Regions from separate parts of the Streptomyces sp. NPDC008313 genome, predicted to be linked through region 2. Evidence: riboswitches for the same ligand, from Rfam matches in the RefSeq annotation. Region 2 holds a riboswitch; each other region holds the start of a gene.
What was found. A riboswitch is a leader RNA that binds a small molecule or an ion and turns the genes downstream of it on or off. The one in region 2 is predicted to bind thiamine pyrophosphate.

Region 1: linked by a shared signal. The riboswitch ahead of ACFY93_RS24550 (thiamine ABC transporter substrate-binding protein) and the one ahead of thiO (glycine oxidase ThiO) in region 2 are both predicted to bind thiamine pyrophosphate.
Region 3: linked by a shared signal. The riboswitch ahead of thiC (phosphomethylpyrimidine synthase ThiC) and the one ahead of thiO (glycine oxidase ThiO) in region 2 are both predicted to bind thiamine pyrophosphate.

The regions. Positions count from the first base shown of each region.
Region 1 covers NZ_JBIBFR010000019.1:72,757-84,589, forward strand. Annotated here, with positions in the region: gene ACFY93_RS24535 (maleylpyruvate isomerase N-terminal domain-containing protein) at 1-68, opposite strand, end outside; gene ACFY93_RS24540 (ATP-binding cassette domain-containing protein) at 177-1,319, opposite strand; gene ACFY93_RS24545 (ABC transporter permease subunit) at 1,319-3,007, opposite strand; gene ACFY93_RS24550 (thiamine ABC transporter substrate-binding protein) at 2,983-4,035, opposite strand; TPP riboswitch at 4,160-4,265, opposite strand; gene rlmN (23S rRNA (adenine(2503)-C(2))-methyltransferase RlmN) at 4,337-5,443, opposite strand; gene ACFY93_RS24560 (phosphatidate cytidylyltransferase) at 5,543-6,679, opposite strand; gene frr (ribosome recycling factor) at 6,679-7,236, opposite strand; gene pyrH (UMP kinase) at 7,375-8,145, opposite strand; gene tsf (translation elongation factor Ts) at 8,340-9,176, opposite strand; gene rpsB (30S ribosomal protein S2) at 9,271-10,203, opposite strand; gene ACFY93_RS24585 (peptidoglycan DD-metalloendopeptidase family protein) at 10,496-11,305, shown strand; gene ACFY93_RS24590 (TetR family transcriptional regulator) at 11,302-11,833, opposite strand, start outside.
Region 2 covers NZ_JBIBFR010000013.1:210,719-222,551, reverse strand. Annotated here, with positions in the region: gene ACFY93_RS19610 (class II 3-deoxy-7-phosphoheptulonate synthase) at 1-1,004, shown strand, start outside; gene ACFY93_RS19605 ((2Fe-2S)-binding protein) at 1,175-1,438, shown strand; gene bfr (bacterioferritin) at 1,502-1,981, opposite strand; gene ACFY93_RS19595 (molybdopterin-dependent oxidoreductase) at 2,136-2,768, shown strand; gene ACFY93_RS19590 (deoxyribonuclease IV) at 2,810-3,688, opposite strand; gene pknB (Stk1 family PASTA domain-containing Ser/Thr kinase) at 3,761-5,704, opposite strand; gene ACFY93_RS19580 (thiazole synthase) at 5,854-6,648, opposite strand; gene thiS (sulfur carrier protein ThiS) at 6,652-6,852, opposite strand; gene thiO (glycine oxidase ThiO) at 6,969-8,171, opposite strand; TPP riboswitch at 8,169-8,281, opposite strand; partial or broken gene ACFY93_RS19565 (hypothetical protein) at 8,333-8,665, shown strand; gene ACFY93_RS19560 (FAD-dependent oxidoreductase) at 8,754-9,992, shown strand; gene ACFY93_RS19555 (Rv2175c family DNA-binding protein) at 10,114-10,479, shown strand; gene thiE (thiamine phosphate synthase) at 10,665-11,321, shown strand; gene metF (methylenetetrahydrofolate reductase [NAD(P)H]) at 11,474-11,833, shown strand, end outside.
Region 3 covers NZ_JBIBFR010000009.1:634-7,757, forward strand. Annotated here, with positions in the region: gene ACFY93_RS13660 (metallophosphoesterase) at 157-1,224, shown strand; gene ACFY93_RS13665 (hypothetical protein) at 1,406-2,272, shown strand; gene thiC (phosphomethylpyrimidine synthase ThiC) at 2,354-4,168, opposite strand; TPP riboswitch at 4,161-4,316, opposite strand; gene ACFY93_RS13675 (YibE/F family protein) at 4,388-5,788, shown strand; gene ACFY93_RS13680 (SsgA family sporulation/cell division regulator) at 5,852-6,289, opposite strand; gene ACFY93_RS13685 (DUF5326 family protein) at 6,510-6,722, opposite strand; gene ACFY93_RS13690 (cupin domain-containing protein) at 6,942-7,124, opposite strand, start outside.

The DNA of each region.
Region 1 (11,833 bases), on a different contig from region 2:
ACGTCCCGCAGCAGGCGCACCTGCGCCTCGATGGCGTCGCAGTACCGTTCGTGCCCGAGAAGCGTCATGATCGTCACCCTAGGGGTCCGTGCACGCACCCGGCGCGCCATTTTCGGGCGGCACCCGGCCGCCGGCAGCGCGGCTCGCGGCCGGACGGCACCGGCCGGGGCGGGTGCTCAGCCGAGGACGACGACCTCGGCCGCGTCGAACTCCACGCCGACCACGTCACCGGGCTCGGGCGCCCGCCGCAGCGCGCACGCCGCCTCCAGGCGCGGGGCGTCCCCGGGCTGCAGGCCGACGGCCACATGGGTGCCGCGGAAGGTGCGGGCCACCACCGTGCAGCGCAGTCCGTCCGCCGCCTCCACGAGCCGTACACCGGCCGGCCGCACCAGCAGCGTGCGCGGGCCCTGCGGGGCGCCCTCCGCCACCGGGACCTTGCCCCAGGGGGTGTCGGCGGCCCGGCCGGTCACCGTGGCCCCGACCACGTTGTCGAAGCCGAGGAACCGGGCCACGAACTCGTCCGCCGGGTGCTGCCACACCTCCAGCGGCGTCCCGGACTGGGCGATCCGCCCGTCCCGCATCACCACGACACGGTCGGCGAGCGCGAACGCCTCGCCCTGGTCGTGCGTGACCGCGAGCACGGTGGTGCCCAACGCCCCGAACAGCTCCCGCAGTTCCACGACCAGCCGTTCCCGCAGGGAGCGGTCGAGCTGGCCCAGCGGCTCGTCGAGCATCAGCAGGCGGGGCCGTGGCGCCAGGGCGCGTGCCAGCGCGACCCGCTGCTGCTCGCCGCCGGAGAGCGAGGCGACGCCCCTGCGCCCGGCTCCGGGCAGCCCCACGAGCGCCAGCAACTCCCTTACGCGTACGTCCTGTTCGGCGCGCGGGACACCGTGCATCCGCAGCCCGAAGGCGACGTTGCCGCCCACGTCGCGCTGCGGGAAGAGCTGGTGGTCCTGGAACATCAGTCCGACGCCCCGCTTGTGCGCGGGCACCGCCGACTGGTCGCGGCCGTCGAGCAGCACCCGGCCCGCGTCCAGCGTCTGGAGCCCCGCCACCGCGCGCAGCAGCGTCGACTTGCCGCTGCCGCTCGGCCCGAGCACGCACACGGTCTCGTGCTCGGCCACGGCGAGGCCCACGGCGTCGAGCACGGCCCGCCCGCCGAAGCGCACGGTGGCCGCGTCGAGGCGCAGCAGCGGGCCGGCTCCCGGCCGGCCGGGGGCCGTCCGCGGCTCCGCGGGGGTCGCGGCCGCAACGGGGGCCGCGGGGGCCACGTCCTTGTCGGTCCCACCGGCCGTGCCCGGCTTGCCGAGCCTCGTCATCAGAACTCCCCCGTCCGGTCCGTCCGTACGTGCTCCAGGACGAGCAGCGCCACCGCGCACACCACCATCAAGATCGTCGAGAGGGCCATCGCCTGACCGTAGTTGAGGTCGCCCGGCCGGCCCAGCAGTCGCGCCACGGCGACCGGCAGCGTCGGGTTGTCGGGCCGCGCGATGAACACGGTCGCCCCGAACTCGCCCAGCGACACCGCGAACGCGAACCCGGCGGCGACCAGCAGCGCCCGCCGCACCAGCGGCAGGTCGACCTCGCGCCACACCTGCCACGGCGACGCACCGAGCACGGCCGCCGCCTCCCGCAGCCGGCCGTCCACCGCCCGCAGCACCGGCAGCATCGTGCGGACGACGAACGGGACACCGACGAGCGCCTGCGCCAGCGGCACCAGCATCCAGGAGCTTCTGAGGTTCAGCGGCGGCTCGTCGAGTGCGATCAGGAACCCGAAGCCGACCGTCACCGCGGAGACACCGAGCGGCAGCATCAGCAGGGCGTCGAAGCCCCGGACGAGACGGCCCGCCCGCCGGGTCAGCGCGGCCGCGGCGAGACCGCCGATCAGCACGGCGACGCCGGTGGCGGCGAGCGCGTACCGCAGCGAGTTGACGATCGCCTCCACCGGCGGCACGAGGAACGTGCCGTCGTCCTCGGTCAGCGTCCTGTAGTACGCGAACCCGTAGCCGCCGGGGGCGTCGAGGGACCGCTGGACCAGCACTCCGAGGGGCAGCACGAGCAGGACGGCGATCGTGGCCAGGACCCCGGCGAGCAGTGCCCACTGCCCGGCGCCCCGGGGGCGGCGCGCGGTCGTCGCGGCGTCGACGAGCCGCAGGGCGCTCTCCCGGCGGCGTACGGTCCCGGCGTGCACGGCGAGGACCGCGCCGACCGCCGCGAACTGGACGAGGGTGAGCACGGCCGCCGTGGACAGGTCGAAGATCTCCGAGGTCTGGCGGTAGATCTCCACCTCCAGGGTCGAGAACCCGGGGCCGCCGAGGATCTGCACCACGCCGAAGGAGGTGAAGGTGAACAGGAAGACCATGAGCGCGGCCGCCGCGACGGCGGGCGTGAGCGCCGGGAGCGTCACCGTGCGCCACGCCGCGAGGCGGGAGGCGCCGAGCATCCGGGCGGCCTCCTCCTGCCGCGGGTCGAGCTGCGCCCAGAGCCCGCCGACGGTACGGACGACGACCGCGTAGTTGAAGAACACGTGCGCGAGGAGGATCGCCCAGACCGTGGTGTCCAGGCGCACCCCCCACAGGCCGTCGAGGAGCCCTCCCCGGCCGACCAGGGCCAGGAACGCGGTGCCGACGACGACGGTGGGCAGCACGAAGGGCACCGTGACGACCGCGCGCAGCACCTGCTTGCCCCGGAAGTCGAAGCGCGCGAACACATACGCGCCGGGGAGTGCGATCAGCAGCGTGAGGGCCGTCGAGGCGAGCGCCTGCCAGGTGGTGAACCACAGGACGTGCCGGATGCCGGGATCGGCGAGCACCTCACCGATCCGCCCGAACTGCCAGACGCCGTTTATCCTGAGTCCCCGGGCGACGATCGCCGCGACGGGGTAGGCGAAGAACACCGCGAAGAACGCGACGGGCAGGGCCATCAGGCCCAGCCGCGCCGCGCCCGAGCGAGGACGGGAGTCCGCCGCGCGGTGCCCGCTCGCTACTTCAGTACGAGTGAGGTCCACGACTTGACCCACTGGTCACGGTGGTCGGCGATGTCGGCCGGGTCCATGGTCTCGGGGTTCTCGGCCTGCGGGCCGAACTTCGTGAACTCCGGGGGAACCTGGGCGGCTTCCCGGACCGGGTACACGAACATGTTGAGCGGCATGTCGTCCTGGAACTCCTTGCTGAGCAGGAAGTCGAGGAGCGCCTTGCCTCCCTTGGTGTTCCCGGCGTTGCTCAGCAGGCCCGCGTACTCGACCTGCCGGAAGCAGGTGCCGGTCGCCACGCCGGTGGGCGCGGTCTTCGGCTTCGGGTCGGCGTAGATGATCTCGGCGGGCGGGGAGGAGGCGTAGGAGACGACGAGCGGGCGGTCGGCCTTGGCCTTCCTGCCGCCGGCGGACCCGGAGAACTCCTCGTTGTAGGCCTGCTCCCAGCCGTCGACCACCTTGACGCCGTTGGCCTTGAGCTTCTTCCAGTAGTCCTGCCAGCCCTTGTCCCCGTACTTCGCCGCGCTGCCGAGCAGGAAGCCGAGGCCCGGCGAGGAGGTGGACGCGTTCTCGGTGACGAGCAGGTTCTTGTACGCGGGCTTCGCCAGGTCGTCGAAGGTGGACGGCGGGTCCAGCTTGTGATCGGCGAAGTACTTCTTGTCGTAGTTGACGCAGATGTCGCCGGAGTCGATGGGCGTCACCCGGTGCTTGGCCCGGTCGACGCGGTACTCGGGGAGGACGAGGTCCGAGCCCTTGGGCTCGTACGGCTGGAACAGCCCGTTGTCGAGGGCGCGGGAGAGCAGGGTGTTGTCGACGCCGAAGAAGACGTCGCCCTGCGGGTTGTCCTTGGTCAGGATCGCCTTGTTGACGGCCTGGCCGGCGTCGCCGTCCTTGAGGACCCTGACCTTGTAGCCGGACTCCTTCTCGAACGCCTTGAGCACGCTCTTGGAGTAGGCGAAGGAGTCGTGGCTGACGAGCGTCACGGTCTTCGAGCCGGCGGCCTTGTCGCCGGAGTCGGACGTACCGCACGCGGAGAGCGTGACGAGTCCCAGACCGACGGCCATCGCCGTGATCGCTCTGCCGGTACGTGCGGTGCTGGTGGTGCTCACTGGATTCCTCCTGGGGTGACCAGGAAGAGACGCGGCCCTGCCCGGGGACCTCTGAAAGTCCCCGGGCAGGGCGCAACAGCTCGAGTAACGACCGAACTTCCTACCCAGAATGACCTGGGCAAGGTTCAGAGGGTCTGCGGCCTGTGCCGCACTCTCAGCGCTGTGGCGCTCCCCTGTCGGAATATGAAGATGTACCTACGGATGACGCTGTACGCACCGTACGCTCCGTACGCATCCGGTGCTTACCCGGGCCACACTACCGCTCGGTCGCCGCGAGCTGACCGCACGCCCCGTCGATCTCCTGGCCACGGGTGTCCCGGACCGTGACGGGTACACCATGGGCGGCGATTGCCTCGACGAACGCCTTCTCGTCCTCGGGCCGCGAGGCGGTCCACTTGGAGCCGGGCGTCGGGTTCAGCGGGATCAGGTTGACGTGGACCGGCTTGCCCTTGAGGAGGCGGCCGAGCCGGTCACCGCGCCACGCCTGGTCGTTGATGTCCCGGATCAGCGCGTACTCGATGGACAGGCGCCGCCCGGACCTCGCCGCGTACTCCCAGCCGGCGTCGAGGACCTCACGGACCTTCCACCGGGTGTTGACGGGGACGAGGGTGTCGCGCAGGTCGTCGTCCGGGGCGTGCAGCGAGATCGCCAGCCGGCACTTGAAGCCCTCGTCGGCGAACCGGTGGATGGCGGGGACGAGGCCGACCGTGGAGACGGTGATCCCGCGCTGCGACAGCCCGAGACCGTCCGGCTCGGGGTCGGTCAGCGCGCGGATCGCGCCGACGACCCGCTTGTAGTTGGCCAGCGGCTCGCCCATGCCCATGAACACGATGTTGCTCAGCCGCGCCGGGCCGCCGGGGATCTCGCCGTCCCGCAGGGCGCGCATCCCGTCGACGATCTGGTGCACGATCTCGCCGGTGGACAGGTTCCGGTCGAGCCCGGCCTGGCCGGTGGCGCAGAACGGGCAGTTCATCCCGCAGCCGGCCTGTGAGCTGATGCACATGGTGACCCGGTCCGGGTAGCGCATCAGGACCGACTCGACGAGCGTGCCGTCGAAGAGCCGCCACAGCGTCTTGCGCGTGGTCTCCTGGTCGGTGGAGAGATGCCGCACGACCGTCATCAGCTCGGGAAGCAGCGCTTCCTGGAGCTTGGCTCGCGAACCGGCCGGGATGTCGGTCCACTGCTCCGGGTCGTGCGCGTACCGCGCGAAGTAGTGCTGCGACAGCTGCTTGGCGCGGAACGGCTTCTCGCCGACGGCGGCGACAGCCTCCTTGCGCTCGGCGGGCGTGAGATCGGCAAGGTGCCGCGGCGGCTTCTTGGCTCCGCGCGGCGCGACGAATGTGAGTTCTCCAGGGGCAGGCATAACCCTTCCAGTGTCGCAGACGTACGAAGAGGGACTCGCCGTCTGTGGACGACGAGGCCCTCTTCCCTGTTTGCGCAGGTCAGCGCCGGTCACCGGAACTCATCCGGAACCCACGAAGATCACCAGCAGCAGCCACACCACCGGTGCCGTCGGCAATATGGAGTCCAGCCGGTCCATGATGCCGCCGTGGCCGGGCAGGAGCGTGCCCATGTCCTTGATGCCGAGGTCCCGCTTGATCATGGACTCGCCGAGGTCGCCGAGGGTGGCGCTGGCCGCGACCGCGAGGCCCAGGAGCAGGCCCTGCCACCAGGCGCCGTCGTCGATCAGGAACTGCGTGCACAGCGCGCCGGCGACCATCGCGAAGGCGACCGCGCCGAACAGGCCCTCGCGGGTCTTGCCCGGGCTGATGCGCGGCGCCAGCTTGTGCTTGCCGAAGCGCCAGCCGATCGCGTACGCGCCGGTGTCGCTGACCACCGTCAGGAGCAGGAACGTCAACACCCGGCGCGGGCCGTCGTCGGCGGTCAGCATCATCGCCACGAACGTCGCCAGGAACGGCACGTAGAACGCCGCGAACAGGCCCGCCGTGACGTCCTTCAGATAGCCCTCGGGCGGTTCCGTCATGCGCCAGACCAGGACCGCGAGCGCGGTGAGCGCCATGGCCACCCACGCGCCCTCGGCACCGCGGACGTATCCGGCGACGACCATCGCCGCGCCGCCCACCGCCAGCGGCACGAGGGGCGCCTTGATGTCCTTGCGCTCCTGCAGCCGCGAGGTTAGCTCCCACAGGCCCACGACCACGGCGACGACTATCACGCCGAGGAACACGGCCTTCACGACGAACAAGGACGCGACGATCACCGCACCGAGACCGACGCCCACCCCTATGGCGGCACCCAGGTCTCGGCCCGCACTCTTCTTCTGCGGTGCGGGCGCGGGCTGGGGGGCGCTGGGCATGGGCTCCTGCGGGCTGTGCGGCTCGTGCGGCGCGGCCCGGTGGGGCGTTGCCGGCGGTGTGTCGTCGCGGAACGGGGGGCCGCTCACCCGAGCGGCCCCCCGGTGGTCGTCCTGGTCTCCGCCGTGTGCGGTCGCCCCGGGCACGATGGGCATGGGGCGAGTGTGCTGGGCGTCATGCGCATCGTATGCGGGACCCGCCGGGGCCGCCCCCTGGGCAGACCCCTGATCGGAAGGCCCCCAGTACCCGGCTTGTGGCGGCGCTCCCCAGGAAGAGTCGTTCATCAGACCTCGAGCAGCTCCGCTTCCTTGTGCTTGAGCAGCTCGTCCACCTGGGCGACGTACTTCGCCGTGGTGTCGTCGAGCTCCTTCTCCGCACGGCGGCCCTCGTCCTCGCCGACCTCGCCGTCCTTGATCAGCTTGTCGATCGCGTCCTTGGCCTTGCGGCGGACCGAGCGGATCGAGACCTTGGCGTCCTCGCCCTTGGTCTTGGCGACCTTGATGTAGTCCTTGCGGCGCTCCTCGGTCAGCTCGGGGAACACCACCCGGATGATGTTGCCGTCGTTGCTCGGGTTGACGCCCAGGTCGGAGTCGCGGATGGCCTGCTCGATGTTGCGCATCGCGCTCTTGTCGAACGGGGTCACCACGGCCATGCGCGGCTCGGGCACCGAGAACGAGGCCAGCTGGTTGATCGGCGTCAGCGCACCGTAGTAGTCCGCCACGATCTTGTTGAACATCGCCGGGTGCGCACGACCGGTTCGGATCGCGGCGAAGTCCTCCTTGGCGACCACGACGGCCTTCTCCATCTTCTCCTCGGCCTCGAGGAGGGTCTCTTCGATCACCACTTGCTCCTGCGTGTCTTGAGTAGGCCCGGCAGCTGTCCTCGTCGGTCGGCGGCCGGCTGCGTCGCGTCTTGTTCCTGCACCGTTCCCGACCGGCAGGACATTGTCCATCCCCCGGTCAGGGTCCATCCCCGGCCGTCAGGCCCGGCCGCTCTGGTCACCCACGAGAGTGCCGATCTTCTCACCCTTGACGGCCCGCGCGATATTGCCCTCCGCCAGAAGCTCGAAGACCAGGATCGGCAGCTTGTTGTCCCGGCACAGGGTGATCGCGGTCATGTCGGCGACCTTGAGGTCGCGCGTGATGACCTCGCCGTAACCGAGGGCGTCGAACTTCACCGCTTCCGGGTTGGTCTTGGGGTCGGAGTCGTAGACCCCGTCCACGCCGTTCTTCCCCATCAGCAGGGCCTGGGCGTCGATCTCCAGGGCGCGCTGGGCCGCTGTGGTGTCGGTGGAGAAGTACGGCATCCCCATGCCCGCGCCGAAGATGACCACGCGGCCCTTCTCCAGGTGACGCACGGCGCGCAGCGGGATGTACGGCTCGGCGACCTGCCCCATCGTGATGGCGGTCTGCACCCGGCTGTCGATGCCCTCCTTCTCCAGGAAGTCCTGGAGGGCCAGGCAGTTCATGACCGTGCCGAGCATGCCCATGTAGTCGGACCGGGCGCGGTCCATGCCGCGCTGCTGCAGCTCGGCGCCGCGGAAGAAGTTGCCGCCGCCGATGACGACCGCGATCTGGGCGCCGCCGCGTACGACGGACGCGATCTCGCGGGCGATCTTGTGCACCACGTCGGGGTCGACGCCCAGTCCGCCGCCGCCGGCGAACGCCTCACCGGAAAGCTTCAGCAGGAAGCGCCCCGCGCCTTTGCCGTCGTCGCTCGTCTCGCCCTTGTCGGCCTGGGTGGTGGTCATGGAGATCGCCTTTTCTACGTGTCGCACATACGAAGAAGGCCATTGCCGGTGGGGTGTGGGCTCCCAAGCTCGGCAATGGCCTCCTCGTCAGATCTGCTGTCGTCCGCCGCGCACGCGCGCGGGTCGGCAAACGCGACCGGCACGGACGACTGCTGTCGACCCTAGCGGGATCGCGCGTCGATCGCGGTACGGACTCAGATGCCGACCTTGATGCGCATGAAGCGCTTCAGGGTGACACCGGCCTCGTCCAGAACCTTCTGGACGGACTTCTTGTTGTCGAGCGCGTACGGCTGACCGAGGAGGGTGGCCTCCTTGAAGAAGCCGTTGACGCGACCCTCGACGATCTTCGGGAGCGCGGCCTCGGGCTTGCCCTCGGCGCGCGTGGTCTCCTCGGCGACGCGACGCTCGGACTCGACGACCTCGGCCGGGACGTCCTCACGGGAGAGGTACTTCGGCGCGAAGGCGGCGATGTGCTGGGCGACACCCTTGGCGAGGTCGGCGTCGGCCTTGTCCAGCTCGACCAGGACACCGATCTGCGGGGGCAGGTCGGGCATGGTGCGGTGCATGTACGCGGTGACGTAGGCGCCGGAGAACTGGGCGAAGCGGTCCAGGACGATCTTCTCGCCCAGGTTGGCGTTGGCCTCGTCGACGTACGCCTGGACCGTCTTGCCGGCCTCGATCTCGGACGCGAGCAGCGCCTCGAGGCCGGCCGGGGAGGTCTTGGCGACGTGCTCGGCGAGGGCGTTGGCCACGGCCTGGAACTTCTCGCCCTTGGCGACGAAGTCCGTCTCGCACTTCAGCTCGACCAGGACACCGGAGGTGTTGTCGTCGGCGATGAGGGAGACCACGGCGCCGTTCTCGGCGGAGCGGCCCTCACGCTTGGCGACGCCCTTCTGGCCCTTGATGCGCAGGGCCTCGACGGCCTTGTCGACGTTGCCGTCGGCCTCGTCCAGCGCCTTCTTGCAGTCCATCATGCCGGCGCCCGTGAGCTCGCGGAGCTTCTTGACGTCGGCGGCGGTGTAGTTCGCCATGATTCCTGGAATCTCTCTCGAAGTCTGAAGATCTACGGGTGAACGGCGGGGGCCTTGTGAGCCCCCGCCGTCAGCAACCCGAAGGGGTGAGGGGTCAGGCCTGCTCGGCGTCCGCGGCCGGAGCCTCGGCGGCGGGGGCCTCGGTGGCCGGAGCCTCGTCGGCAGCCGGGGCCTCGGCGGCCGGAGCCTCAGCGGCGGCCTCGGCCGGCTTCTCGGCCTCGGCGGCGGCCGGAGCCTCGGCGTCGTCGGCCTTCTTCTCGCCCTCGAGCAGGTCACGCTCCCACGCGGCGAGCGGCTCGCCCGCGGCCTTGTCACCCTCGGCGGCCTTGCCGGCGCCGGAGCGGGCGATGAGGCCCTCGGCGACGGCGTCGGCGATCACGCGGGTGAGCAGGGTGACGGAGCGGATCGCGTCGTCGTTGCCCGGGATCTTGTAGTCGACCTCGTCGGGGTCGCAGTTGGTGTCGAGGATGGCGACGACCGGGATGTTGAGCTTCCGGGCCTCACCGACCGCGATGTGCTCCTTCTTGGTGTCCACGATCCAGACGGCGCTGGGCACCTTCTGCATCTCGCGGATACCACCGAGGGTCTTCTCCAGCTTGGCCTTCTCGCGCGAGAGCACGAGAAGCTCCTTCTTGGTGAGACCCGACGCGGCGACGTCCTCGAAGTCGATCTGCTCGAGCTCCTTGAGGCGCTGCAGACGCTTGTAGACGGTCGAGAAGTTGGTGAGCATGCCGCCCAGCCAGCGCTGGTTGACGTAGGGCATGCCGACGCGGGTGGCCTGCTCGGCGATGGCCTCCTGCGCCTGCTTCTTCGTGCCGACGAACATGACCGTGCCGCCGTGGGCGACGGTCTCCTTGACGAACTCGTAGGCGCGGTCGATGTACGACAGCGACTGGAGCAGGTCGATGATGTAGATGCCGTTGCGCTCCGTGAAGATGAAACGCTTCATCTTCGGGTTCCAACGACGGGTCTGGTGACCGAAGTGGACGCCGCTTTCCAGCAGCTCCCGCATCGTGACGACGGCCATGGCCGTTCTCCTTGTTGTTCTCGGTTGTGCCGCGCTCGCCGGACGGCAGGCGCGCCTGACGCCCACGACGCGCCTTGCCACAAGGGACCGAGAGGCGCTGACACCGGCTTCCGTCGTACGTTCGCCGTACGAAACGGAGCCCGGGGTCGGGGCGTGCGAAGTCGACCCGGTGACCCGGATCGCCACAAGAAGTGTACGGGACCGGCGGGGTACCGGGTGACGCCGCTGTCCACAACCGGCCGGTGATCCACACTTCCGGCCGCGATCCGCCCCGGTACGGCACGGTTCTCCCATGCGAACGAGGCGAAGCAAGCGGACCGGGCAAGGCGCATGCCGGGCGCGCGCACGCGGCCGGCGGGGGCTGTCCCTGCTCGCGCTGGTGGCCGTGCTCGGCGCGGTCCCGCCGGTTGCCGCAGCGCGGCCGGGCGCCGCGGCACGGCCGGGCGACGCGGCACGGCCGGGCGACGCGGCACGGCCGGGCGACGCGGCACGGCCGGGCGACGCCCCGCCGCCGGGTCCGCCCGCGCCCGCGGGGCTCGACCCGTCGGTACCGGCCGTGGGCCGCGCCTGGCCCGTCGGGTCCCGGCCCGCGGTCGTACGCGGCTGGGAGCCTCCGGCGACGGCGTACGGCAGGGGGCACCGGGGTGTGGATCTCGGGGCGGCGCCGGGAGCGCCGGTGCGCGCCGTGGCGCCGGGACGGGTGTCGTTCGCGGGTCCGGTCGCGGGCCGCGGTGCCGTCTCCGTGGAGCTGGAAGGGACCGGTGCCCCGCCTCTGCGGACGACCTATCAGCCCGTGCGCGCCTCCGTGCGCGAGGGCGACGAGGTGGCGGCCGGTGACGTGGTGGGCACGGTGGAGGCGGGCACCGCGGGACCCGGCGGCCCCCACTGCCCGGCCACCTGTCTCCACTGGGGCCTGCGCCGGGCCGACGCCTACCTCAACCCGCTGTCCCTGCTTCCGCCCTGGCTGCTCCGCGGGGGCCCGTCCCGGCTGCTGCCCGTCGCGGGCGCGCGTCCCGGTGAGCCGCCCGGGGCCCCGCGAACCGGTCCGGCCCTCATGGGGACTTCGCCCGCCTCGGACGGGGGACGAGCTCGGCGGCCCTAACCCCGCACGCCCCGCAGCGCCATCCCGACCGCCGCGTCGGCGATCGCCGCGGGGTCCTCCGCCACGCCCAGCTCGATCCGCCGCACCGCCGCGTCCACCACGCCCTGCAACAGCATCGCGGCCAGCCGGGGCTCCGCGTGCCCCAGGGCGCCCAGCGCCTCGGCGATCATGACGACCAGCCCGCCGTGGGCGGCACGGATCCTGTCCCGTGCGCCCGCGTCGAGCTCGCTCGCGGAGATCGCCACGACGGCCCGGTGCCGCCGGTCCCCGACCAGGGCCAGCTGCTGCCGGACGTACGCCTCGACCTTGCCCTCGGGCCCTTCCGCCGCGGCCATCGCCGCCTCGACCTCCGCCGCCCAGACGGGGAAGTCGACCGCGCAGAGCTCCTCCACGACGGCCGCACGGGACCTGAAGTACTCGTACACGGAGGACCGGGCGAGCCCGGTGCGTTCGGCGAGGGCCGGGAAGGTCAGTGCCTCCGTCCCGCCCTCGGACAACAGGGAACGCGCCGCGTCCAGCAGGGCGGCT
Region 2 (11,833 bases):
AGTACTCCAAGCCGCGCTCCAAGCCGACCGAGACCCGCGACGGTGTGACGCTGCCCACCTACCGGGGCGACTCCGTCAACGGCTTCGACTTCACCGAGGCGGCCCGGATCCCGGACCCCGAGCGGCTGAAGCGGATGTACCACGCCTCCGCGTCCACGCTGAACCTGGTCCGTGCCTTCACCACCGGCGGCTACGCCGACCTGCGCCAGGTGCACGCCTGGAACCAGGACTTCGTGAAGTCGTCCCCGTCCGGCCAGCGCTACGAGCAGCTGGCGCGCGAGATCGACAACGCGCTGAACTTCATGCGGGCCTGCGGGACGGACCCGGCCGAGTTCCAGACGGTCGAGTTCTTCTCCTCGCACGAGGCGCTGCTGCTCGACTACGAGTCGGCGCTGACCCGCGTGGACTCGCGCACCGGCCGGCTGTACGACGTGTCCGCGCACATGGTGTGGATCGGTGAGCGCACCCGGCAGCTGGACCACGCGCACATCGAGTTCGCCTCGAAGATCAGCAACCCGATCGGGATCAAGCTGGGCCCGACGACGACGGCCGAGGAGGCGCTGCAGTACATCGAGCGCCTCGACCCGGACCGCGAGCCGGGACGGCTCACCTTCATCGTGCGGATGGGCGCGGACAAGGTCCGCGACAAGCTGCCCGAACTGGTCGAGAAGGTCACCGCCTCCGGCGCGACCGTCGCCTGGATCACCGACCCGATGCACGGCAACACCTACGAGGCGGCCTCGGGTCACAAGACCCGCCGCTTCGACGACGTGCTCGACGAGGTCAAGGGCTTCTTCGAGGTCCACAAGTCCCTCGGCACGCACCCGGGCGGCATCCACGTCGAGCTCACCGGTGACGACGTCACCGAGTGCGTGGGCGGCGGCGACGAGATCTTCGTCGACGACCTGCACCAGCGCTACGAGACGGCGTGCGACCCCCGGCTGAACCGCAGCCAGTCCCTGGACCTGGCCTTCCTGGTCGCCGAGATGTACCGCGACCAGTAGTTCTCCCGTGCGCCCGGGCGCACCGGCCGGTGGGGCGCGGATCGATGTGATCCGTGCCCCACCGGCGCATCCGGGGCTTTCCCTCTCCGGGAGGTCCCGGTAAGGTTAGGTTTGCCTCACCGAACGATCGGGACGGCGCGACCAGAGATCCCGACGGGAGGTGGGCCCGCGTGTACGTGTGCAACTGCTTCGGGGTGACCGAACAGCAGGTGAAGAAGCACGCGGAGGACGGTGCCTGCACCCCTCGGCAGATCGCGTCGGCCTGCAAGGCGGGCACCGACTGCGGCTCCTGCGTCCGCCGTATCCAGGCCCTCCTCGGCAGGGGCGAGACCCCGCGCCGTGAGCCGGCCCCCGCGAACCGTCCCGAACCGGCCCGCGCGCGGTCGGCCGCCGCCCGGCTCGAGCGGACCGCGTCGGCGGCACGGGCCGCGTAGGCGCCCGCGCGAGCCGCGCATCCGGTCTCGCGCTCCCGGCCCGCCCGGGGGACCCGAGCCCGTTCAGCCCTCCGGCTGCTCGATCAGCTGGGCGATGTACAGCGCCTCACCGAGCTTCTCCACCAGCTCCAGCTGGGTGTCGAGATAGTCGATGTGGTGCTCCTCGTCCGCGAGGATCGACTCGAAGATGTTCGCCGAGGTGATGTCGCCCTTGGCGCGCATCACCTCGATCCCGCGCCGCAGCCGGTCGATCGCCTCGACCTCCACCTGCCGGTCCGCCTGGAACATCTCGGTGACCGTCTGTCCCACCCGGACGTGGAACAGCCGCTGGTAGTTGGGCAGGCCGTCCAGGAACAGGATGCGGTCGGTGAGCACCTCCGCGTGCTTCATCTCGTCGAACGACTCGGCCCGGGTGTACTTCGCCAGCCTGGTCCAGCCGAAGTTCTCCTGCATCTTCGCGTGCAGGAAGTACTGGTTGATGGCGGTCAGCTCGGCGGTCAGCTGCTCGTTGAGGAATTCGATGACTTCGGGGTCGCCCTGCATCGCCGGCAACTCCTTCCGGACGGGGACGGGCAGGTTGCGCCGCATCCTCGCACCGGCACCCCGCACCGTCCAGTAAGTGCACGCTTAGTGCGAGTTGCCCGATTCGGTCCGGCCCTGGTCAGGCGCACCGTCCGGGGTCTGTCAGGATGGAGTCATGGGTCAGCCGGTGGAGCGTGAATCTGGGGAAGCGGCGCAGTCACAGCTCCCGCCGGGGCAGCGGCTGCAGCGCGGCTGGCCGGTCACCCACTACGGCCCGGTGCCCAGGTTCCGCCCGGAGCGCTGGGACTTCAGGGTCTTCGGCGCCACCGCCGGCCAGGAGAAGCACGCCTGGACCCACGAGGAGTTCACGGCGCTGCCGTATGCCACGGTGATGGCCGATCTGCACTGCGTCACGAAGTTCAGCATGGTCGGAGCCGAATGGGGCGGCATCCCCGCCCGTACGATCCTGGAGATCGCCCCGCCCGCGCCCGCCGTCACCCACGTGATGGTCTGGGCGGAGTACGGGTTCAGCTCGAACCTGCGCCTCGACGACTTCACGTCCGACCGCACGATCTTCGCCACCCACAAGGACGGCGAGCTGCTCACCGCCGAACACGGCTTCCCGCTCCGTCTCGTCGTGCCGCACCTGTACGCCTGGAAGGGCCCCAAGTGGGTCCGCGGCGTCGAGTACATGACCGCCGACCGCCGCGGCTTCTGGGAGGAGCGCGGCTATCACAACGTCGGCGACCCCTGGCGCGAGCAGCGCTACTCCTACCAGGAGGAGCCCGGGGACGGCCCCGAGATCTGAGCCCCGGGAAGCCCCGGGCGCCGGCGCCGTCGGCGGGCCCCTCAGCCGTCCCGGAGCTTCTTCAGCCGCTCCACGTCGGCGGTGTGCCCCTCCTTGCCGCCCGGCGTCTCGATGATCAGCGGTACGCCGTCGGTGGCCGGGTGGGACATCAGCGCGCGGAAGGGGTCCTCGCCGATGTGCCCGGAGCCGATGTTCTCGTGGCGGTCCTTGTGGGCGCCGACCACGTCCTTGGAGTCGTTGGCGTGGATCAGCCGCAGCCGGCCCGGGCCGACGGTGTCCACCAGCAGGTCGAGGGTCTGGGGCATGCCGGCCGGGCCGGTCAGGTCGTGGCCCGCCGCGTAGACGTGGCAGGTGTCCAGGCAGACGCCGAGCCTGGGGTGGGCGTCCAGCGCCTCGAAGTACGGCCCGAAGTCCCAGGTCCGCGAGCAGAGGGAGGCACCCTGCCCGGCGGTCGACTCCAGGAGCAGATACGGGTCGTCCTCATGGGTCAGCTCGTCGAGCAGCGGCAGCAGACGCTCCCGCACCTGCCGCAGGGCGACCGCCCGCTCCCGTCCGCCGGTGGCGCTGCCGGTGTGCACGACCACGCCGAGCGCGCCGATCTCGCGGCCCCGCCGCAGCGAGTGCCGCAGGGAGAGCACCGAGTTCTCGACGGTCGCCTCGGTGTGCGAGCCGAAGTTGATCAGGTACGGGGCGTGGACGTACGCGGGGATCGACCCGGCGGCACAGGCCCCGCGGAACGCCTCGTCCTGGCGGGGGTTCCCGACGGGCGTCGCCCAGCCCCGCGGATTGGCGACGAACACCTGGACGGCCTCGGCGCCCATCTCGCGCGCGTAGGCGAGGCCGACGGAGTGGAGCCCGCCGGCCACGGGGACGTGCCCGCCGACGGGGTTGCGGAGCTGCTTGCTGGTCACGCCGTACAGGGTGTCACGCGGACGGACGCGCCCGTCCGGCGGACCCGGGGCCCGCGGCCCCGGGTCTTCCTCCGGCGTCCGTCAGCCGATCTCGATGGTGATCGTCGACCCCTTGGGCGCCTTGTCGCCGCCGTCCACCGACTGGCCCTTGACGGTGTCCCCGAACAGGCCGAGCAGACCGCGGTCCTTGTCGACCTCGAAGCCCGCCTTCTCGAGCTCGCGCTCGGCGTCGCCCACGTCGTCACCGACGACGTCCGGGACCACCACCATCGGCGGGCCCTTGGAGACGGTCAGCGTCACCGTGTCGCCCTCGGCGGCACGGCCCCCGTCCGGAGACTGCACGGCGACCTGTCCCTTGTCGAAGTCCGAGGTGACCTGCCGCGAGGAGACCTCGACCTTCAGGCCCAGGTCCTCCAGCTCGGCCCTGGCGTCGTCGACGGACTCGCCCGTGACGTCGGGCACGTCCACCGCGCTGCCCTTGCTGACGACCAGCTTGATCGCCGACCCGGCCCTCCGCTCCGTACCGGCGCCCGGCTCCGTGCTGATCACGAACCCCTTGATGACCTCATCGCTGAACGCCCGGGTGACCATCCCGGGGGCCAGGCCCTCGCTCTTCAGCCGGTCCCTCGCCTTGTCCAGCCGGTACCCCTTCAGGTCGGGCACCTTCACCGTCTTCGGGCCGTTCGAGAGGGTCAGCGTCACCGCGCCACCGTCCCGGATGCGGGCGCCCGCCTTCGGGTCCGTGCTGACGACGGTGCCGCGCTTCACGGTGTCGCTGTAGGCGTGCCTGACCTTGTCGACCTCCAGACCGGCCTGCTCCAGCCGGTCCCTGGCCTGCGCCTCCGTCTTCGCCAGCACCGGCGGCACCTTGGTGAACTGGCCGGAGTTGATGTACCAGACGCCGCCGCCGACGCCCAGCACCAGCAGTACCGCGGCGACGATCGCGAGGACCCCGCGCCGGGGACGCGAGGCGCCCCGCGGCGGCAGCGGCGGCCCGGCCTCGAAGCGGCTCGTCCGGTGGACGGCCGCGGCCCCGTCGGCCCCGTCGGTCTCGTCCTCGTTCACCGGCAGCAGCCGCGGCACCGAGAGCGAGCGCGGGATCACGCTCGTACGGTCCCCGGAGATGTCCCGTCCGTCGCCGGGGGCGACCGCCTGCGGCGGCACCGCGTCCAGCTGCTCCTCGCTCAGCCCGGCCCGTGCCTGGAGGACCTCGGAGAGCAGGGCCACCGCGTCGTGCGGCCGGACCCCGGGGGTGCGCGCGGTGGCGCACGCGACCAGGGCGTCGAGCCCGGGGGCCAGCCCCGGCACGGCCGCCGACGGCGCCGGGACGTCCTCGTGGAGGTGCTTGTAGAGCACGGAGGCGGGGGAGTCCCCGGTGTGCGGCCGGTCGCCGGTGAGCATCTCGTACAGCACGATGCCGCACGCGTACACGTCGACCCGGGTGTCGGCGGTGCCGTGCTCGATCTGCTCGGGCGCGAGGTAGGACACCGTGCCGAGGACGGCACCGGTCGTGCTCGTGACCGTGTCCACGGCCCGCACCAGCCCGAAGTCGGCGACCTTCACCCGGCCGTCGTCCCCTATCAGGACGTTCTCCGGCTTCATGTCGCGGTGCACGAACCCGGCGCGGTGCGCGGCGCCCAGCGCGGCGAGCACCGGTTCCAGGATGTCCAGCGCGGCCCGCGGCTGCAGCGCGCCCCGCTCGCGCAGCACGTCACGCAGGGTGCAGCCGGCGATGTACTCCATCGCGAGGTAGACGTACGACCCGTCCGTGCCCTGGTCGAAGACCTGCACCACGTTGGGGTGCGCGAGCCGGGCCACCGACTTGGCCTCACGGATGAACCGCTCGACGAACGAGCCGTCGGCAGCCAGCGTCGGGTGCATCACCTTGAGCGCGAGGACCCGGTCGAGCCGGGTGTCCAGGGCCCGGTAGACCGTGGCCATCCCGCCGACGGCGATCCGCGCGTCGACGCGGTAGCGGCCGTCGAGCACCCGGCCGACGAGAGGGTCCTGAAGGGTCGTATCCACGCAGGGGAGTCTACGAGCCGCCACTGTCGTGCCCACCCGTCACGGGTGATCCGGCGACGGAATGCAGCAGAGCTGTGACTGTGGTGTGCCGTACCGTGCCCTTGCCTCCGCGCCCGGACGCCCGCGGCCGCCGCCGGGCGTCCGGCGGGTCAGAAGGCCGGGCGCTCGGGGTCGAGCCGGGCCAGGCCCTCCACCGGTGAGGACGCCTCGGCGAAATGGCGCCGGGGGATGCGGCCCGCCCGGTACGCGAGGCGTCCCGCCTCGACCGCGTGCCGCATGCCCTCGGCCATCAGCACCGGCTCCTGCGCCCGGGTCACGGCCGAGGCGAGCATCACACCCGCGCACCCCAGCTCCATGGCGAGCGCCGCGTCGGAGGCCGTCCCCGCCCCGGCGTCCAGGATCACCGGCACGCGCGCGTGCTCGGTGATCAGCTGGAAGTTGTGCGGGTTGCGGATGCCGAGGCCGGAGCCGATGGGGGAGCCGAGCGGCATGATCGCCGCGCAGCCGGCGTCCTCCAGCTTCCGGGCGAGGACCGGGTCGTCGTTCGTGTACGGCAGGACGGTGAACCCGTCGTCGACGAGGGTCTCGGCGGCGTCCAGCAGCTCGATCGGATCGGGCAGCAGGGTCCGCTCGTCGGCGATGACCTCCAGCTTCACCAGATCGGTGCCGAGCGCCTCCCGGGCCAGCCGGGCGGTGAGCACGGCCTCGCCGGCGGTGAAGCAGCCCGCCGTGTTCGGCAGCACCCGGATGCCGAGCCGGTCCAGTACGGACAGCACCGAACCGTGCGCCTCGGGGCTCACCCGGCGCATCGCGACCGTCGTCAGCTCCGTCCCGGAGGCGACCAGGGCGCGCTCCAGGACGTCGAGACTGGGGGCGCCGCCCGTGCCCATGATCAGGCGCGAGGTGAGGGACGTACCACCGATGAGGAGGGGATCGTCGGCCATGGGTCAGCCTCCTTGGACGGCTGTGAGGACTTCGACGCGGTCACCCGCGCGCAGGGCGGTGGACGGCCACTGCGCGCGCGGGACGACGGTCTCGTTGAGCGCGGCGGCCACTCCGGAGGGGGCGGGCGTCAGCGCGGCGACGAGCGTGCCGAGGGCGGTGCCGGGCGCGACGCGGCGCGGCTCGCCGTTGACGGAGACGACCAGTGGGGCGGCGTCCGCGGCGGGACCGGCGTCGGCGGTGTCCGGAAAGGCGGGTCCCGGGGAGTCGGGGCCTGTGGCGGTGGCGCCCTGGTCGGCGGGGCCTGTGGTGGCGGGGTCGTTCATGCGGGCTGCTCCGAGAGTGCGGCGGCGCTGAACCGCCTCGGGGTGAACGGGCGGGCCTCGTCGGGGAGCTCACCGGTGGTCAGCGCGTGGGCGAGGGCGTCGCCGGTGACCGGGGTGAGCAGGACGCCGTTGCGGTGGTGGCCGGTGGCCAGCAGCAGCCCCGGCAGTCCGCTCGGGCCGAGCAGCGGGGCGTTGTCGGGGGAGCCGGGGCGCAGCCCCGCCCGGGTCTCGGTGAGCGGCAGCTCGGTGATCCCGGGGACGAGTTCGTGGGCGTCGCGCAGCAGTTCGTAGACGCCGCCCGCGGTCACCGTCGTGTCCCAGCCCAGCTCCTCGCTGGTCGCGCCGACGACCAGTTCGCCGTTCTCGCGCGGCACCAGGTAGACGTGGCTGCCGCGGACGACGGCCCGCACCGTGCGGTTCAGGAAGGGCGCGTACCGCTTCGGTACGGTCAGGCGCAGCACCTGGCCCTTCACCGGGCGCACCGGCGGCAGCACGGCGTCGGGGACGCCCGCCAGCCGTCCGCTGAGGCTGCCCGCGGCGAGGACGACCTGGCCCGCCGCCCGCGCCGTGCCGTCCGCCGTCACGACTCCGGTGGCCCGGTCGCCCACGACGGTCAGCCGCTCGGCCCAGGTCCGGTGGAACACGACCCCGGCCCGCTCGCAGGCGCTGACCAGGGCGTCGGCGAGCCGCCGCGGGTCCACCTGGTGGTCGCCGTCGACCCGCAGCCCGCCGCGCACCCCCGGCGCGAGCATCGGCTCGAGACGGCGGCAGTCGCGGCCGCTCAGCCACTGCGAGTCCAGGCCCGACGCCCGCTGCAGGGCATGGAGTTCGCGCAGATGGGCGCGGTCGTCGGCGTCCAGGGCGACGGCGAGCGTGCCGCACCGCCGGTAGCCGACATCACGGCCCGTCACCTCGGTCAGCTCGGCGGCGAAGTCCGGATAGCGCCGCGCCGAGGCGAGGTTGAGACCCAGCAACGTCTGCTCGCCGTAGTGGAGTTCGGTGACGGCGGCCAGCATCCCCGCCGCGACCCGGGCCGCGCCGCCCCCGGGCTCGGGGTCCACGACCGCGGTGCGCAGACCGCGCTGCGCGGACCGCCAGGCCGTGACCAGACCGATGATCCCGCCCCCGACGACGAGGACGTCCGGTACACACGCTGTACCGGGGTGTGAGACGGATGTGTCGTCCGTTGTAGGCGACATGGGCGTCCAGCCCCTCCCTTCGCCGGCATGACCCGGATCAGGTTCGTACGGTCGGAGGCCGTCCAGCCTCCCTCTCAGCCCGGTGCGTCCGGGCTCCCGCGAGTCCTTTACGTTGGCCACCCTAGCCCTTCGTCCCCGAGCCCCACAGGGAGCCTGCGCGCATGGCCCGTTCGCTCGACGCACTCGTCCTCGCCCCGGTCGCCGACCAGGCCCCGGGCCAGGTCGGGACCCGCACCCGGTTCACCTACCACGAGAAGGACGGTGAGATCTGGGCCGAGTACGCGGGCGGCGAAGTCGTACGCGGCCACCTCGTGGGTACCCGTGAGGGCGACCGGCTCGACTTCCGGTACGTGCAGCTGAAGCGGGACGGGACCACGTCCGGCGGGCACTGCCGGTCGCGGGTCGTCGAGCTGGACGACGGGCGGCTGCGCCTGGAGGAGACCTGGGAGTGGGAGTCGCAGACGGGCAGCGGTACGAGTGTGGTGGAGGAGGTCGCCGGTCCCGGCACCGCCGGGCGGCCGGGCGGTACCGGGACGCAACCGGCGGCGCCGACCGGCACGGCGCCGCGACTAAGGTGATCGAGTGAGCGAGCTGACGCGGGAACGGGCCAGGGACGGGCGGCGGATCGTCGTCGTGGGCGCGGGCATGGCGGGGGTGCAGGCCGCCGTCGCCCTGCGGGAACAGGGCTTCACCGGCGACGTCACGCTGATCGGCGCCGAGGCCCACCAGCCGTACGACAGACCGCCGCTCTCCAAGGCCGTGCTCCTCGGCAAGGCGGAGACCTCCGCCTTCGAGGTCGACTTCGCCGCGCTCGGCATCGAGCTGCGGCTCGGACGCGAGGCCACCGGCCTGCGCCCCGGCGACCACGAACTGGACACCGACGCCGGGGCCGTCCCGTACGACGTCCTGGTCGTGGCGACCGGGGCCGAACCCCTCCGGCTGCCGGGCGAGCGCGATACCCCCGGCGTGCACCTGCTGCGCACCCTCGACGACGCCGAGCGGCTGCGGCCCGTCCTCGCCCGGCAGCACGACGTCGTGGTGGTCGGCGCGGGCTGGATCGGCGCGGAGTTCGCCACGGCGGCCCGCGAGGCGGGCTGCTCGGTGACCGTCGTCGAGGCCGCCGACCGGCCGCTCGCGGGGGCGCTGCCCGCGGAGGTGGCCGCGCCCATGGCCGCCTGGTACGAGGACAGCGGCGCGGTCCTGCGCACCGGCGCGCGCGTGGAGCGCGTCGAGGACGGGGCGGTGGTCCTGGACGACGGCTCACGGGTGCCCGCGGGCGCGGTGGTCGTCGGCATCGGCGCCCGGCCCGCGACCGGCTGGCTCGCCGGCTCCGGGGTCGCGCTCGGCGCCCACGGCGAGATCGTCGCCGACGACCACCTGCGCACCTCCGTGCCCGACGTGTACGCGGTCGGCGACTGCGCCTCCTTCCCCTCGGGCCGGTACGAGGAGCGGCTGCTCGTCCACCACTGGGACAACGCCCTCCAGGGGCCGCGCACGGTCGCCGCCAACATCGTCGGAGACGTGCCCGCCGCCTACGACCCGGTGCCGTACTTCTGGTCCGAGCAGTTCGGCCGCTTCGTCCAGTACGTCGGCCACCACGCGCCCGCCGACACGACGGTCTGGCGCGGCGACCCGGCGGGCGCGGCCTGGACGGTCTGCTGGCTTCGCGAGGGCCGCCTCGTCGCCCTCCTCGCGGTCGGCCGCCCCCGTGACCTGGCCCAGGGCCGCAAGCTGATCGAGTCGTGCGTCCCGATGGACCCCGCCCTGCTGGCCGACCCGGCGCGGCCGCTGAAGAAGGCGACGGCGGCGGCCGGGGACTGACCCGCCGCCGCGGCTCGGCCGCGGCGCGGACGGCCGCCCGGCCGGCGGCCACCCGGACCGGAAGCCCGGCCGGGCGGTCCTCGGGTTACCGGCTGTCGGTCCGGGATGGCAGGCTTGTCCCGTGACCGAGATTGACGCAAAGACCGATGCTCTCGTCCCCGCGTGGCTCACCCTCCCCGACATCGCCGAGCAGTTCGGCGTCGAGGTGACCCGCGTCCGGCAGCTGGTCAAGGAGGGCCAGCTCATCGCCGTACGCCGTGGTGAGAACCGCGCGCTGCACGTCCCCGCCGACTTCATCGACGGGGACAAGGTGGTCAAGGGCCTGACGGGCACCCTGACGCTGCTGAGGGACGACGGCTTCTCCGACGAAGAGATGCTGGAGTGGCTCTTCACCCCCGACCCGAGCCTGCCCGGCACGCCCGCGCAGGCGCTGAGCGAGAACCGCGGCACGGAGGTGAAGCGCCGCGCCCAGGCGCTCGCCGTCTGACCGTCCGGCCGACGGCCCGGCCGTGACCCGTCCGGCCCGCTCGTGGCCCGTCCCGGCCGGCCGGGACGGGCCACGAGCGGCCGGACACCGGCCGTGCACACCCACCGCGCCGCCGACGGCGCGCCACACCCGCGGGCGGCGCCCTCGCACGCCGCTGCCCGCATCCACCCCGGGGGGACCTCCGTATGCCCGAAACCGTGACCACCGCCCGCGCGCGGCTCGCCGACGCCCGGCTCTACCTCTGCACGGACGCCCGCGGCCGCCAGGGCGACCTCGCCGAGTTCCTGGACGCGGCCCTGGCCGGCGGCGTCGACATCGTGCAGCTGCGGGACAAGGGCATGGAGGCGGCCGAGGAGCTGGAGCACCTCCAGGTCTTCGCGGACGCCTGCGCGCGCCACGGCAAGCTGCTCGCGGTCAACGACCGGGCGGACGTGGCGCACGCCGCCCGCGCCGACGTGCTGCACCTCGGCCAGGGCGACCTCCCCGTCCCCGCGGCCCGCGCCCTCCTCGGCGACGACGTGCTCGTGGGCCGCTCGACCCACTCCGAGGCGGAGGCCGAGGCCGCCGCCGCCCAGGAGGGCGTGGACTACTTCTGCACCGGCCCCTGCTGGCCGACGCCCACCAAGCCCGGACGCCACGCCCCCGGACTCGGCCTGGTCCGGCACACCGCCGCCCTGGGCACCGGGCGCCCCTGGTTCGCGATCGGCGGCATCGGCCTCGGCAACCTCGACGAGGTGCTCGAGGCGGGCGCCCGCCGCGTGGTGGTCGTACGGGCGATCACGGAGGCGGACGACCCGGGCGCGGCGGCGGCGGAGTTCGCGAAGCGGCTGCGCGGGGCGTAGGGGTGCCGGACACCGCTCCTTTTCCCTCGCTCATGTGCCAGACACCCCCTGGCCGGGGCGCGGCCGTCCGAGGGGTGGACAAGAAAGCGGCAAATCAGGTAAATATCTCCGCTTCGGTTGGGGGTCCGGCGACCGCTGGCTAACCTGCCGGTATGGCCCTCGGATCTGCTTCCACCAGGACTGATCGCGCACGCGCCGTGCGTGACATGCTCGCCGCAGGCAAGACGACCTACTCGTTCGAGTTCTCCGCGCCGAAGACTCCCAAGGGCGAGCGGAACCTGTGGAACGCGCTCCGCAGGGTCGAGGCCGTCGCTCCCGACTTCGTCTCCGTGACCTACGGCGCGGGCGGCTCGACCCGCGCGGGCACGGTCAAGGAGACCGAGCAGATCGTCGCGGACACGACGCTCACCCCGGTCGCGCACCTCACCGCGGTCAACCACTCCGTGGCCGAGCTGCGCAACATCATCGGCCAGTACGCCGACGCCGGGATCCGCAACATGCTCGCGGTCCGC
Region 3 (7,124 bases), on a different contig from region 2:
CGAAAGCCGCGGTGAAGCGGGGTCCTTCCCCGATTCACCACCCCTGGGTCATCACATGGCGCGATCCGCATTCCTATGATGGGCGGACGACACCGCGGGCCGCTGCGACCAGGCAGTCCGACAAGGTGCAGATGCGGCGCGATGGTGGAGGGGTCGATGACTCAGGGGGCCGGTCAGGGACCCGAGGTGATGCGCACGGCGACGTTGCGTGACTTCCGGGTACCCGCGTACGTCCACGAGACCGGTCCGTACGCGCAGAGCTCGCCCCCCGACGAGGCCACCGCGCCGGTCGCGGAGCCCGAGGGATACACGCCCACACAGCGCGACCTGCCCGTCATCAACAGGGACGACACCCTTCAGGTGGCCGTCGGCCCGGCGGCCGTGCCGGTGCCGCAGCCCACCGACGGCAAGGGACCGCTGTTCGTCGTGGGGGACGTGCACGGTTATCTCGACCAGCTGATGGCCGCGCTCCAGGAGAAGGGCCTCCTCGACTCCGCCGGGAACTGGTCGGCGGGCACGGCACGCCTCTGGTTCCTCGGCGACTTCACCGACCGCGGGCCCGACGGCATCGGCGTCATCGACCTCGTGATGCGGCTGTCGGCCGAGGCAGCCGCGGCCGGAGGATACTGCAAGGCGCTCATGGGCAACCACGAGCTGCTGCTGCTCGGTGCCAAGCGGTTCGGTGACACCCCCGTGAACTCCGGCGCCGGGACGGCCACCTTCCAGGCCGCCTGGCTGCTCAACGGCGGACAGAAGTCCGACATGGACCGCCTCCAGGACCACCACCTCCAGTGGATGGCGCGGCTCGACGCCATGGAGCAGGTCGACGGGCACCTGCTGGTGCACTCCGACACCACGGCGTACCTCGACTACGGCGACTCCATCGAAGCGGTCAACGACACCGTCCGCGAGACCCTCACGCGCCACGACGCGGACGAATGCTGGGACCTCTTCCGCAAGTTCACCAAGCGGTTCGCCTTCCGCGACGACGGCGCCGGTGCCGTCCGCGAGCTGCTGGACGTCTACGGCGGCAGCCGCGTCGTGCACGGTCACAGCCCGATCCCCTATCTGCTGGGCGAAGTCGGCTCCGAGGACGGCGACGACACCTCGGGCCCGGTCGTGGAAGGACCCCACGTCTACGCCGACGGCCTGGCCATCGCGATGGACGGCGGCGTGACCATGGCCGGAAAGCTGCTGGTCCAGCAACTTCCCCTGGCCGTCTGAGCATGCACCGGACCGGCGTCGTCCACCGAGGACTTCGCTGACCAGGGGGCAATTTCTGGAAACCCCCTGTCACGGTGGACCGTCACCGCTCTACCATCGGCTTATCCGTAGCAGGCTCCCCTCCGTTTCTGCCCGACGGCTCGTCAGCGTGCGAGCCCCAAGCCCTACGGAGCATCGGGGGATGCACATGAACAGCGTTCCGCAGCACCTGCTGAACGAGGACCGCCAGGAGTACGAGCGGATCCTCGATGAGGCGCTGCGCTCCGCCCCACACCGACCGGAACTCGCCGCTGTCGGCCGGCGGCTCAACTCCGAACAGCTGCGGACCATGGCACTCAACGCCACCGCCCTCATCACGGTGGCCGCCGCGGCCGAATACCAGCATTACGTCAAGGTCCGCGAGGAACTGCGCCGTCCGGCGCGGTCCGCCCCGTCCGCCCACGAGGAAGCCGGTTCCGCGGAGCCGGGCACGGGAGGACTGGGGCTCGCCACCACGATGGGAGAAGTCACCGAGACGGCCGGGGCCGGCGCCGTCGCCGTCGTCGCGGTGCTCGCCCCCGTCCTCGCAGGGACGTCAGCGGCGATATTCCTGCTCGTGGGCTACATCCTCAAGATGGTCGCCCCCGGCCAGGCGTTCGCGCAGACCCTGCTCACCACGGGATGGGTGTTCGCCGCGATCACCGCGGCCGCGATCCTGGTCGCCGCCGGTGGCCTGCTGCTGACCGCCCTGCGCAACGGCTCCGCCTCGTTCGAGGCGGGGGCCCACGGCGAGCTGGACGAAGAGGTGACCCGCGCCAGAGAAGCCTGGCACGACGCCCTCCTGGAGCGCGGCTTCCTGCCGTTCCTGCACGATGCGCTCACCACCCCCGACACGGCTCCGGTGGGCCCCAAGACGCAGCAGCCGACCGGCCGTATGCCGCATCTCGGGTACCACCGCCCCGGGTTCAGCAGCCCCGAGGGCGGCCCGGCGTCGGGCTCCCGTCCCAGCTTCTCCAGCCCGGACTTCTCCAGCCCGGACTTCGGGGGCCCGGAGCACCAGCCGGAGTGACATCCCGGCTTGCGCCCCCTCACCGGGAGCGCAAGCCGCCGTCACTCGTGAGCGGAGCCGTCGGCCACCGCCGCGGCGCCGCTATTCGGCCATGGGCAGGTACACCTTGTTCCCGCTCGCCGCGAACTCCTTCGACTTCTGAGCCATGCCCTCCTCGATCTCCGAGCGTGTGCCGCCGTGCTCGCGACGAATGTCCTGCGAGATCTTCATGCTGCAGAACTTCGGGCCGCACATCGAGCAGAAGTGCGCCGTCTTGGCGGGCTCCGCCGGCAGAGTCTCGTCGTGGAACTCCCGTGCGGTGTCCGGGTCGAGAGCCAGGTTGAACTGGTCCTCCCACCGGAACTCGAAGCGGGCGTCCGACAGGGCGTCGTCCCATTCCTGCGCGCCCGGGTGCCCCTTGGCGAGGTCCGCCGCATGAGCCGCGATCTTGTACGTGATGACGCCCGTCTTGACATCGTCCCGGTTGGGCAGACCCAGGTGCTCCTTGGGCGTGACGTAGCAGAGCATGGCCGTGCCCCACCACGCGATCATGGCGGCACCTATACCGGAGGTGATGTGGTCGTACGCCGGCGCGACGTCTGTCGTCAGCGGGCCGAGCGTATAGAACGGTGCTTCATCGCAGATCTCCTGCTGAAGGTCGATGTTCTCCTTGATCTTGTGCATCGGGACATGCCCCGGGCCTTCGATCATGGTCTGTACGTTGTAACGCTTCGCGATCGTGTTGAGTTCCCCGAGGGTCCTCAACTCCGCGAACTGCGCCTCGTCGTTGGCGTCCGCGATCGATCCGGGCCGCAGGCCGTCGCCGAGCGAGTACGTGACGTCGTAGGCGGCGAGGATCTCGCAGAGTTCCTCGAAGTTCTCGTACAGGAACGACTCCTTGTGGTGCGCCAGGCACCAGGCCGCCATGATGGACCCACCGCGGGAGACGATGCCGGTCTTGCGGTTCGCGGTCAGCGGCACGTACGGCAGGCGTACGCCCGCGTGGACCGTCATGTAGTCCACGCCTTGCTCGGCCTGCTCGACGACCGTGTCCTTGTAGATCTCCCAGGTGAGTTCCTCGGCGCGGCCGTCCACCTTCTCCAGCGCCTGGTAGAGCGGCACGGTGCCGATCGGCACCGGCGAATTGCGCAGTACCCACTCGCGGGTGGTGTGGATGTTGCGTCCGGTGGACAGGTCCATGACCGTGTCGGCCCCCCAACGGGTCGCCCACGTCATCTTCTCCACCTCCTCCTCGATGGAGGAAGTGACCGCCGAGTTGCCGATGTTGGCGTTGACCTTCACCAGGAACCGCTTGCCGATGATCATCGGCTCGATCTCCGGGTGATTGACGTTCGCCGGAAGAACCGCCCGGCCGGCCGCGATCTCCTCGCGCACCACCTCGGCGTCGACGTTCTCCCGGACCGCCACGAACTCCATCTCGGGGGTGATCTCACCCCGTCGCGCATAGGCGAGCTGTGTCACGGCCTTCCCGTCACGGCCCCTGCGCGGCTGGCGCGGCCTGCCGGGGAAGACCGCGTCGAGGTTGCGGAGTCCACCGCGCGGCGAGGTGTGCTTGATCCCGTCGTCCTCGGGGCGGACCGGGCGGCCCGCGTACTCCTCGGTGTCACCCCGGGCGATGATCCAGGGCTCGCGCAGCGGCGCCAGACCCCTGCGTACGTCGGTGTCGACGGCCGGGTCGGTGTACGGCCCCGAGGTGTCGTACAGGGTGACCGCCTGCCCGTTGGTCAGGTGCACTTGACGGACCGGCACACGTAGATCGGGGCGTGATCCGTCGACGTAGGCCTTGTGCCAGCCGATGGTTCCGGCGTCCTGGGGCTGACTGCTCTCCCCAACGGCCGGGACGGCAGCGTCGTCCGTCTGGCTGGAGGCAGGCGTGCGTACGTCCTTGTTGGTCATGAGACCTACTCCCTACGCCGGCATTACCCGGTAACAGGTTCGGCGGTCGACGCAGCGGCTTCCGTCGTCGATGTTTCATGTGAAACATCGACGGGACGGACGTCAGCGCCCTCTCAGCCCGGTGCTCCGAGCTCCCGCGTGTGCAAAGGTGCCTCCACGCTAGCGCCCGGACGGGCGCGGTGAACAGTGGGCCCCCTTCGTTCTTGCGATGATCGACCGGTGACTCTTCCGCATCAGCCCGAGCTTCCACCCTCCGAGCCGCCGCACGGGCACGGCTCCGGTGAAGGCCTCGCAGTCCGCACCCGTTCAGGTGGCGGCCACGGAGACGGCCACGGACACACGCACAGCCATGGCCCCGCCGCGCCGGTCTCCCGGCATCTGCGCAGGGTCATCGCCGCGGTTTTGGTTCCCTTCGCCGCCGCGGTCGTCGTGGGGCTCATCGTGCTATGGCCGGGGGGTGCGCCGACCCACGAGCGCACCGGTGTCGGCTTCGACCGGCAGACCCAGCAGGCCACCGTCACCAAGGTGGACTCGGTGGACTGCGCGTCCGTGCACGCCTCCGGGGGCGCGGCCGACGGCGACACGTCCACCGCTGAGGGGACGCCGGCGAAGGACCGGTCCCCCGGGGACTGCAAGAAGGCGACGATCCGGATCGACACCGGCAAGGAGAAGGGCCGTACGTTCACGGAGCTCGTCCAGCCCGACCAGTCACGGCAGTTGCACGAGGGCGAGAAGGTCGTGGTCGCCTACGAGCCCTCCGCACCCAGGGAACTTCAGTACTCGGTCACCGACGTGAACCGCACGGTACCCATGGCGCTGCTCGCGGGGATCTTCGCGCTGGCCGTCGTGGTGGTGGGCCGGATGCGTGGTGTCATGGCGCTCGTGGCGCTGGCCGTGAGCTTCGGGGTCCTGACCCTCTTCATCCTCCCGGCGATTCTGCAGGGCTCGAACCCGTTGGTCGTGGCCGTCGTCGGAGCGAGCGCCATCATGCTCATCGCGCTGTACATGTGCCACGGACTGTCCGCGAGGACGTCGGTGGCCGTGCTCGGGACGCTGCTCTCCCTGCTGCTGATCGGGCTGCTCGGCTCGATGTTCATCGGCTGGGCCGCGCTGACCGGCAACGTCGACGACAACACGGGCCTGATTCACGGCCTCTACCCGTCGATCGACATGAGCGGTCTGCTGCTCGCGGGCGTCATCATCGGTTCGCTCGGGGTGCTCGACGACGTGACGGTGACCCAGACCTCGGCGGTCTGGGAGCTGCATCAGGCGGACCCGACCATGGGCTGGCGCGGCCTGTACCGGGCGGGCATTCGCATCGGGCGCGACCACATCGCGTCCGTGGTGAACACCCTGGTCCTCGCGTACGCGGGCGCCGCGCTGCCGTTGCTGCTTCTCTTCTCGATCGCGCAGAGCAGTGTCGGCACCATCGCCAACAGCGAGTTGGTCGCGGAGGAGATCGTGCGCACGCTCGTCGGCTCGATCGGGCTGGTCGCGTCGGTTCCGGTGACCACCGCGCTGGCCGCTCTGGTGGTCTCGGCGGACCGAGCGGGCGTACCGGCGCAGGCCGGTGCCCCGACGCCGGTTCGCGCAGGGCACGGCCGACGCCGCAAGCGGTGACGTACCGAGGCTCGTCGTCCGCGCGAGAGGAAGCGTTACGGCACGGTCAGTGGTTCGTCGGCCTCAGCCCGCGCTCTGCTCCTCGGCCAGGATGCGGTCCAGGGCCTCGTCGAGGTGCAGATCGAAGTCGGCGAGGTCACGCTCCCGCCCCAGCGGCACCAGTCTGTCGGTGCGGTCCAGGAAGGCCAGCAGCGGAGCGGCGCCCGACCGGAAGAGCGCCTGGTCACATCCGACCTGAAGCCGGATCAGCACGTCACCGGACTCCTCGTCGGCGTCCGGCGTGATGTGCACATCGCCTTCGCCGCAGGCGCCCTCCACACCGTCACTGAGCAGCTCACGCCCGAAGGCCCAGGTCACCGGTTCGTCCCCGGGCAGGTGGAAGGTCAGCCGCACGGCATAGGGATCACAGGTCTCGTATCGCAGCTCCACCGGAATGCGGAAGGAGAGCTCCTCCGACACGAGGAAGCTCATCATGACCTCTGCCTGCACCGACTCGCGCATCGCCTACCCCGTCGTTTGCCGTCGACTGGCCGGGAATCGTTTCCCGTGACACTGCTGGCATCTCGCTCAACGTACACATCAGATCACAACGAGTGAGTTCTCAGCTGCTGTAACGGGAAGACTGGGGCCCCAACAGTTTTTCGATGGCGTCCTGGAGTGGGCCAGGGCGTCGGTTCGGGCTGGGTGGACCGGCCGTCGCACGCCGGCCGCCCGGGTGTGTCTACCAGTCCCCTCGTGACGACGAACTCGACGTGAACTTCCGCACCACGTAGATCAGACCGCCGACCAGGGCGACGAAGACGAGCAACTTGAAGAGCAGCCCGACGACCACCTGGACGACGCTGAGGATCAGTCCGCCGAACACCACCAGGGCGATGACCGGAACCGCGACCCACTTCACCCACCACGGCATACCCGCGAAGATCTCTCGCATCGCCCTTGTCCTTCTCTCTGCCCGTTTCCGGGGCCCACGTCGTGTCTCCGTCCGGGGACACGGTCTGACTGCCCGCTCGGTGCCCGGCCCCGGCGTCCCGCATCCCCGTGCCGGCACCCGGAGCCCTGCACTCGATGCTAGGGGTGCCGAGCAGCGGTGCGGGGCCGCGCAGCCCTTGTCCTCCCCTGATCGTCCCCCTAGGGGATCGGGCCGCGGGAGTCAGCTCTCAGGCGGCGAGAAGACCACCAGCACTCGCAGATCCTCGGTGATGTGGTGGAACTTGTGCGTGACGCCCGCGGGGACGTAGACGACGCTGCCGCGCGCCACCTGGGTCGTCTCCATGCCGACCGTGATCGAGGCACGCCCGCTCACGACGAAGTACACCTCGTCCTGCTGATGCGG